One region of the Lysobacter sp. TAF61 genome, then DNA from elsewhere that is predicted to be linked to it. Evidence: predicted binding sites of a transcription regulator. Region 1 holds the regulator's gene; the other holds the start of a gene.
The links. The regulator HrcA, encoded in region 1, represses chaperone genes, less so after heat shock. The targets are predictions, from matches to a motif close to TTNGCACTCNNNNNNNNNGAGTGCNAA.
Positions count from the first base shown of each region.

Region 2: a site for HrcA is predicted at 2,428-2,454, ahead of rpoH (RNA polymerase sigma factor RpoH). Genes of this name have one in related genera too.

Region 1 is NZ_JBFRDH010000001.1:184,023-188,435, forward strand. Features, by position in the region: gene dnaK (molecular chaperone DnaK) at 1-471, opposite strand, end outside; gene grpE (nucleotide exchange factor GrpE) at 607-1,137, opposite strand; gene hrcA (heat-inducible transcriptional repressor HrcA) at 1,342-2,397, opposite strand; gene recN (DNA repair protein RecN) at 2,526-4,205, shown strand; gene AB4Y64_RS00870 (potassium channel family protein) at 4,254-4,413, opposite strand, start outside.
Region 2 is NZ_JBFRDH010000002.1:221,102-225,514, reverse strand. Features, by position in the region: gene ftsX (permease-like cell division protein FtsX) at 1-765, shown strand, start outside; gene AB4Y64_RS05465 (response regulator) at 777-1,619, shown strand; gene ung (uracil-DNA glycosylase) at 1,616-2,350, shown strand; gene rpoH (RNA polymerase sigma factor RpoH) at 2,465-3,355, shown strand; gene AB4Y64_RS05450 (NAD(P)/FAD-dependent oxidoreductase) at 3,446-4,413, opposite strand, start outside.

The sequences.
Region 1 (4,413 bases):
GTCCTTGGTCGCCTGGCGCTGGCTGTCGTTGAAGTAGGCCGGCACGGTGATGACCGCCTCGGTGACCGTCTCGCCCAGGTAGGCTTCGGCGGTCTTCTTCATCTTCGCCAGCACTTCAGCGGAGATCTGCTGCGGCGCCATGTTCTTGCCGTCGGCCGTGGCCACCCACGCGTCGCCGTTGTCGTGCTGGGCGATCTTGTACGGCACCAGGTCGAGGTCCTTCTGGACTTCGGCGTCGGTGAACTTGCGGCCGATCAGGCGCTTGACCGCGAAAAAGGTGTTCTTCGGGTTGGTGACGGCCTGGCGCTTGGCCGAGGCGCCCACCAGGACTTCGCCGTCCTTGGTGAAGGCCACGATCGAAGGCGTGGTGCGATCGCCTTCCGCGTTCTCGATGACCTTGGCCTTGCCGCCTTCCATGATCGCGACGCACGAATTGGTCGTGCCCAGATCGATACCGATGATCTTGCCCATGTGTGTAGCTCCCTCGCTAATGCTTGAAATTGAGTGGCGCCGAATCTGCAGTGGCGCCGATGTGCGTTATCTGGGGGCCGGCGGCGGGCTCTTCAAGCGACCAGTGGCCGCATGGCGCCTGCCTGCCCCGCTCGTTCAGTCGTGCTTGGCCACCACCACCAGCGCCGGGCGCAGCAGGCGCTCATTGAGCAGCCAGCCCTTCTGGTAGACCTGGACCACGTCGCCCGGTGCATGCCCGGCGCTCTCGACCATGCTCATCGCCTGGTGCTGCTCCGGGTTGAAGCTCTTGCCGGCCGGATCGATCGCGACCAGACCGTTGTCGGTGACGACCTTGAGCAGCTGGCGCAGGGTCAGCTCCATGCCTTCGCGCAGGTGCTGGGCGGTGTCGGCCTGGATGGTGAGGCCGGCTTCGAGGCTGTCGATCACCGGCAGCAGGTCGCCGAGCACGCGCTCGTTGGCGAACTTGCGCGCCATGTCGATGTCGCGGGCCATGCGCTTGCGCTGGTTGTCGAGTTCGGCGCGTTCGCGCAGCGACTCTTCGCGCACCTGCGCCAGTTCGGCACGGACGGCCTCAAGCTGGGCGGCCAGCGAGGCGCCGTCGGCGGTGCCGCCGGCCAGGTCCGGGGTGTCGTTGTCGGGGGTTTCAATCGGGTCGATGTGGGTCATGCGGTGCTCCATCCCTGCGCCAGGGGCGCCAAACATTCGGAAATCCGCGCTCATGCGCGACAGGGCAGCAATGGGGCCGCCCCGCGAGGTTTCAAGACGAACTGTTCCATTGGCAGCGGCCAGGCCGCGCCCGGGAGGCGTCAGGGACGGTCCGGGGCCGGAGCCGTGGGCCCTGCCCTCACGGACCTGCCGGGGGACGGGACCTCAGGACTCCGAATGGATCGCCGCGCCCAGCGCGTCGGCGGCGGCCTGCACCACCGGGATCACCCGGTCATAGGCCATCCGGCTCGGCCCGATCACCCCGAGCACGCCCAGTACCTGGCCACTGCCACCGGCGGCGACGTAGGGAGCGGTCACCAGCGACATCCCCTCCAGCGGCGCCAGGCCGGTTTCTTCGCCGATGAAGATGCGCACACCCGGCGCCTGCACGGTGCGCTCGAGCAGTTGCAGGATCTCGCGCTTGCGGGCAAAGGCATCGAACAGGTCGCGCAGTCGGTCGAGGTCGGCCAGCTCCTGCACGCCCATCAGGCGCGTCTGCCCGGACAGGACCATGTCGTCGCCACCCGGGGCCAGGGCCTGCTCGGCCAGCTCCACCGACTGCGTCAACAGCGTCTGCATCTCGGTCTGGGCGCTGCGCAGCTCGCGCACCAGGGTGGCGCGGATGTCGGCCACGGTGCGCCCGGCAAAATGGGCGTTCAGGTAGTTGGCGACGCGCTCGAGTTCGCCGGCGTCAAACGGGCGGCGGGTCTGGACGATGCGGTTCTGCACTTCGTTGTCGGCGAAAACCAGGATTGCCAGCACGCGGGCGCCGTCGAGCGGGACGAAGTCGATCCGGCGGAAGGCGAACTGCTCGCGCCGGGGCACGCTGACCACGCCGACGAAGTGGGTCATCGCCGACAACAGCTCCGAGGCACTGCCCAGCAGCGCCTGGGTGCCGGAACCGGCCGGCAGCTCGCCGCGAAGGCGGGCCAGGTCGCTGTCGGGCAGCGGCCGCACCTGCAGCAGCGAGTCGACGAACAGGCGGTAGCCCTGCGCGGTCGGGATGCGCCCGGCCGAGCTGTGCGGCGCGCTGAGCAGGCCGGCGTCTTCCAGGTCGGAGAGGATGTTGCGGATGGTCGCCGCGCTGACGTCCAGGCCGGCATGGCGGGCCAGGGTCTGCGAGCCGATCGGTTCGCCGCTGTGGATATAGCGGCCAATCAGGGTGCGCAACAGCTGCCGTGCACGCGGGTCCAGGGTGGGATCGGCAGTTTTGCGGTTCATGGCGTCGCTATTGATAGAGCGCAGCCCGGGCCGGTGCAAGGCTTTTCGCGACCGACGCCGCCGATCTGAACCTGCGAGACGCCGCCCCGCTATCACGCCGCAACCGACAAGAGGCACAATCGCGCTCCATGCTCGTCCATCTCTCCCTCAAGCAGTTCGCCGTGGTCAACGAAGCCGAGCTCGGCTTCGGCCCCGGCCTGACCGTCATCTCCGGCGAGACCGGCGCCGGCAAATCGTTGCTGGTCGATGCGCTGGGCCTGATCTCGGGCCTGCGCGCCGACAGCGGCGTGGTCCGCCATGGCGCCGATCGCGCCGAACTGGTCGCCGGCTTCAGCCTCGACGACGTCCCGCTGGCGCGCGCCTGGCTGCGCGACAACGAGCTCGACGAAGACGATGCCTCCCAGGACGCCCCCTGCCAGATCCGCCGCGTGATCCGCGCCGACGGCGGCTCGCGCGCCTGGGTCAATGGCCGCCCGGTCACCCTGGGCCAGCTCAGCGAGCTGTCCGCGCTGCTGGTCGAGATCCATGGCCAGCACGAACACCAGGCGCTGCTGTCGCGCCCCAGCCAGCTGGCGCTGCTCGACGCCTTCGGCCGTACCCATGCCGAACTGGCGGCTGTCGGCACTGCCGCGGCGCGCTGGAGCGCATTGCTGACCGAGCGCGACGAACTGTCGGCCAAGGGCGACGTGTCCGACCGCATCGGCTGGCTGGAACACCAGCATGGCGAGCTCGACCGCGAGGACCTCGAGGCCGACGCCATCGCCCGCCTGCAGGATGACCACCGCCGCCAGTCCCACGCCGCCGACCTGATTTCGGCTTGCGAAGGCACCTTCGCCCGCCTCGGCGGCGACGAAGGCCCATCGCTGTCGCGCAGCCTGCAGCAGGTGCGCAGCGACCTGCAGCGCGTGCTCGAACACGAACCGCGGCTGGGCGATGTCGACGGCATGCTCGACGCCGCCGCGATCCAGGTCGACGAGGCCCTGGCCCTGCTCGACCGCGTGCGCAGCGACCTCGACCTGGATCCCTCCGCCCTGGAAGCGATCGAACAGCGCCTGACCCGCATCCACGAACTGGCACGCAAGCACCGGGTTCCGCCCGAGCAGCTGGCGACCCAGCGCGATGCGATCGCCGCCGAACTGGAATCCCTGCAAGGTGCCGGCGTGCGCCTGGCCCGCCTCGACAGCGAGATCGAGACCGCGCGTCGCGACTGGCGCCAGGCCGCCGACGCCCTTGGCCGGATGCGCCGCGAAGCCGCAGCGAACCTGTCGGCCAGCACCACCGCCCTGATTTCGGAACTGGGCATGGGCGGCGGCCGCTTCGACGTCCAGATCGAGCCGCTCGAGACCGACCGCCCCGATCCGCAGGGCGGCGAGCGCGTCGAGTTCCTGGTCGCGGCCAACCCGGGGCAACCCGCGCGGGCCCTGCGCAAGGTCGCCTCCGGCGGCGAACTGTCGCGCATCTCGCTGGCCATCGAAGTCGCCGCGCTCGGACTGGATGCGGTGCCGACGATGGTCTTCGACGAAGTCGACACCGGCATCGGCGGCGCCGTGGCCGAGATCGTCGGACAGAAGTTGCGCGCGCTGGGCGCCAGCCGTCAGGTGCTGTGCGTGACCCACCTGCCGCAGGTCGCGGCGCAGGGCCATGCCCATTACCGCGTGAGCAAGGCCGCCAGCGAGGGCGTCACCCAGAGCGCGGTGCAGCTGCTCAATGCCAAACAGCGCGAGGAAGAACTGGCGCGTATGCTCGGCGGCGTCGAACTCACGCGCGAAGCGCGCGCTGCAGCCAAGCGGCTGCTGGCCGACGTCTGACTCCGGATACTTCCTCCAGGCGCGAAGATGTTCGCGCCTGCAGCGATCCTATTCGAGAGGAATATTGCTCTCGGCCGCCTTCTTGCGCAGCGTCGTCTGCAGCACCGCCACCAGCAGCGCCACCGACCAGCCCGCCAGCAGCACGCCTACCAGGCTCTGCAGCGCGCCGACCAGCCGCCATTGCGGCGGCAGCAGGACGTCGCCGTAA
Region 2 (4,413 bases), on a different contig from region 1:
GAACGCTTCACCGGCTCGGTGCAGCAGGCGCGCCAGATCAGCCTGTTCCTCAAGCCCTCGGTTGCGCTCGACCGCGCCCGTGCGCTCGCCGACGAGCTGCGCGGTCGCGCCGATGTCGCCGCGCTCGAACTGCGCACGCCCGAGCAGGGCATGCAGGAACTGCGTGAGCGCAGCGGCCTGGGCGACGCGATATCCGCGGTCGCGTCCGATGAAGGCGAGGGCAATCCGTTGCCGAGCGTGCTGATCGTCAGCCCGAAGGGCGACGAGGCCCAGCTCGCCGCATCGCTCGAGAACCTGCCCGAAGTCGACGTCGTCCAGCACGATGCCGGCTGGCGCCAGCGCCTGGACAGCTGGCTGCGTTTCGGCGTGCGCCTGGCCTGGGTGCTGGGCATGCTGCTGGGCCTGGGCGCGCTGCTGGTGGTCGGCAACACCGTGCGCCTGGACATCCAGTCGCGACGCGAAGAAATCGCCGTGCTGCAACAACTCGGCGCCACCGACGGTTTCATCCGTCGCCCGTTCCTCTATCTCGGCCTGAGCTACGGTCTGGTTGCGGGCCTGATCGCGCTGGCCCTGCTCACCGCGGCCGACCTGGCGCTGCGCGTGCCGCTGGCCGACCTCGCCCGCAGCTACGGCAGCAGCTTCGCGCTGGAGGGTTTCGACCTGGCGCATGCGGGTGCGATTGTTTTCGGGTCCGGCCTGCTCGGCTGGATCGGTGCCGGTTTCGTTACCGGTCATTACCTGCGCCAGACCCGGCCCATTTCGTAAGTGATCCAGGCATGAGTTCCCACGACCTTCGACACCTCGCCAGCACCGCGCCGCGGATCATGGTCGTGGACGGTTCCAAGCTGGTGCGCAAGCTGATCGGCGACGTGCTCACGCGCGAACTCGCCGACGCGGTGGTCGTGCCGTGTGCGGGCATCGCCGAAGCACAGGCGGCGCTGGCCGAAGGCCCGGTCGATCTGGTCACCACATCGCTGTCGCTGCCCGACGGCGACGGCATCGCCCTGGCGCGCGCCGTGCGCGAGTCGGCCGGTCAGGCCTACGTGCCGATCATCGTCGTCTCCGGCGACGCGCAGTCGCACCTGGAATCGCGCAGCTTCACCGAAGATGTCACCGACTATTTCGACAAGGGCCTGGGCCACAGCGCGCTGGCGGCCTTCATCCGCGGCTACGTGCAGCCGCAGCCGATCCCCGGCGCGCGCGTGCTCTACGTCGAGGACAGCAAGGTCGTCGCCCTGGCAACCAAGCGCATGCTCGAACGCGCCGGCCTGAGCGTGCTGCACTTCATCGGTGTCGAAGAAGCGCTGGAGTTCCTCGAGACCCGTCGCGGCCAGGACGACATCGGCGCCGACCTGGTGCTGACCGACGTCTATCTGAAAGGCGCGCTCAGCGGCAACGACCTGCTCGAACGCCTGCGCCACGACTTCGGCCACGGCAAGCGCCGCCTGCCGGTGCTGGTGATGACCGGCGACGCCAATGCCCACAACCAGAGCGCGCTGCTGCGCGCCGGCGCCAACGACCTGGTGCTCAAGCCGATTGAAGAGCGCCTGCTGATCACCAAGACGCTGTTCCAGCTGCGCCTGTCGCGGCTGCCGGAGCAGGCGGCACTGGACGCATGAACGACGGCGGCGAGCGGGCGGACCCGGGCGGCTCGGCCAGGATCCATCTCGAGCCGTCCTGGAAAGAACGGATAGGCGACTACCTGCAGCGTCCCGACATGCAGGCACTGTCGGGTTTCCTGCGCGATCGAAAGGCGGCCGGCGTGAATGTCTACCCGCCCGGTCCGAACATCTTCGCCGCCTTCGATGCGACCCCGTTTGATGACGTCAAGGTCGTCATCCTCGGCCAGGACCCGTATCACGGCCACGGCCAGGCCCACGGACTGTGCTTCTCGGTGTTGCCCGGCGTGCCGGTGCCGCCGTCGCTGCTCAACATCTTCAAGGAGATCGAACGTGACCTCGGCGTGGCCAGGCCCGACCACGGCTGCCTGCTGCCGTGGGCCCGCCGCGGCGTGCTCCTGCTCAATGCCGTCCTGACCGTCGAGGAGGGACGCGCCGGCGCGCACCAGGGCAAGGGCTGGGAAGGCTTCACCGACCACGTGGTCGACACGCTCAACCGCGAGCGCGAGGGCCTCGTGTTCCTGCTCTGGGGCAGCTACGCCCAGGCCAAGGGCAAGGTCATCGATTCGCGCCGCCACAGGGTCCTGCGTGCGCCCCATCCCTCGCCGCTGTCGGCCCATCGGGGTTTCCTCGGCAGTGGCCATTTTTCGGCGACCAACGAGTACCTGCAGCGCCGCGGCCAGGCCGGAATAGACTGGTCATTGCCGCCCCGGGCTGCCTTGGCTGTCTGACTGCGTCTGTGGCGCAATCCCCAACCTGAACAGTTCCATTGTTCTGCCACCGCAACAGTGCGGAACTTCCAGGGCCTTTAGCAGTCCTACAATCCGACTGCTAAGATGCCTGCCATGACCACGAACAGCCTTACAAACAGCGGCCTGTCCACTGCGCTGGTCGCCAACAACATCCCCGTGCCGAGCGCGCTGGGCTCGCTGGACGCCTACGTCAACGCGGTGCACCGCATCCCGGTGCTGACCGTCGAGGACGAGCAGGCGCTGGCCCGCCGTTTCCGCGAAGGCGAAGACCTCGACGCCGCCCGTGAGCTGGTGCACTCGCACCTGCGCTTCGTCGTGCACGTCGCCCGTGGCTACAACGGCTACGGCCTGCAGATCGGCGACCTGATCCAGGAAGGCAACATCGGCCTGATGAAGGCCGTGAAGCGTTTCGACCCCGATCAGGGCGTGCGCCTGGTGTCGTTCGCCGTGCATTGGATCCGTGCCGAGATGCACGAGTTCATCCTCAAGAACTGGCGCATCGTCAAGGTCGCCACGACCAAGGCGCAGCGCAAGCTGTTCTTCAACCTGCGCAAGTCCAAGACCCGCCTGGGCTGGATGAACGCCGAGGAAGTCCGTGCCGTGGCGCGCGACCTCAACGTCTCCGAGCGCGAAGTGCTGGAGATGGAGTCGCGTCTGTCGGGCCGTGACATCGGCTTCGACGCGCCGGACGAGGACGACGATGGCGCCCCGCCGTCGCCGGTGGCCTACCTGCGCGCCGATGGCGAGGATCCCTCGCAGACCTACGAGCGCGAAGACGAGGAAGACGGTCACCTGGCGCTGCTGCGCGAAGGCCTGCAGGAACTCGATGCGCGTTCGCGCGACATCATCAAGCGCCGCTGGCTCGACGACGAAAGCAAGATCACGCTGCAGGAACTGGCCGACGAGTACGGCGTCAGCGCCGAACGCATCCGCCAGATCGAAGCCAACGCGCTCAAGAAGATGCGCGCGCTGTTCGCGGCGTAAGCGTCAGCGGCATGCAATGCAGAACGGCCCGGGAAACCGGGCCGTTTTCGTTAGCAAAATGGATCCCGGCGTTCGCCGGGATGACGGAGCTCAGGGCGCCGGCTTGTCCTGCCCCAGGATGATCCGCGCGTGCCGCTGGTAGCTCCAGTACGCCCACGCCCAGTTGATCAGCACGATGATCCGGTTGCGGAAGCCGATGAGGAAGAACACGTGCGCCGCCAGCCAGAACCACCACGCCAGCAACCCTGACAGCTTGAAGCCATGCAGGTCGACGACCGCGGCCATGCGCCCGATCGTCGCGAGGTTGCCGAAATCGCGATAGCGGAACGCCGGTGCCGGCTTGCCCGAGAGCCGCGCGCGGATCGCCGCGGCGACGTGCGCACCCATCTGCTTCGCCGCCGGGGCCACGCCGGGCACCGGCTTGCCGTCCTGCACCACGCTGGCCAGGTCGCCGGCGACGAAGATCTCCGGATGGCCCGGCACGCTCAGGTCGGCCGCAACCGGCACGCGCCCGGCACGATCGAGCTCCACGCCAAGCAACGCCCCCAACGGTGATGCCGCAACGCCTGCGGCCCACAACACCGTGCGTGCGGGAACGAACTGCTCGCCCAATGTGTATCCACGCGCATCGATGCGGCTGACCGGCGTACCCGTCACCACCTCGACGCCGAGCTTCTCCAGCTGGCGCCGCGCCTTGTCGGACAGCGACTCGGGAAACGACGCCAGCACCCGTGGCCCGGCTTCCACCAGCCGGACGCGCGCATGCGAAGGATCGATGTTGCGGAACTCGCGCTTGAGCGTGTGCCGCGCGATCTCTGCGAGCGTGCCGGCCAGTTCGACACCGGTCGGGCCGCCGCCGACGACGGCGAAGCTCAGCCACGCCGAACGCTCCTCCGGGTCCTCGCACGCCTCTGCGCGCTCGAACGCCAGCAGCAGTCGCCGACGAATCGCCAGCGCGTCATCGAGCGTCTTCAGCCCCGGCGCATCCTTGCTCCATTCGTCGTGGCCGAAGTACGCGTGGGTGGCGCCGCTGGCCAGCAGCAGGCAGTCGTAGTCCA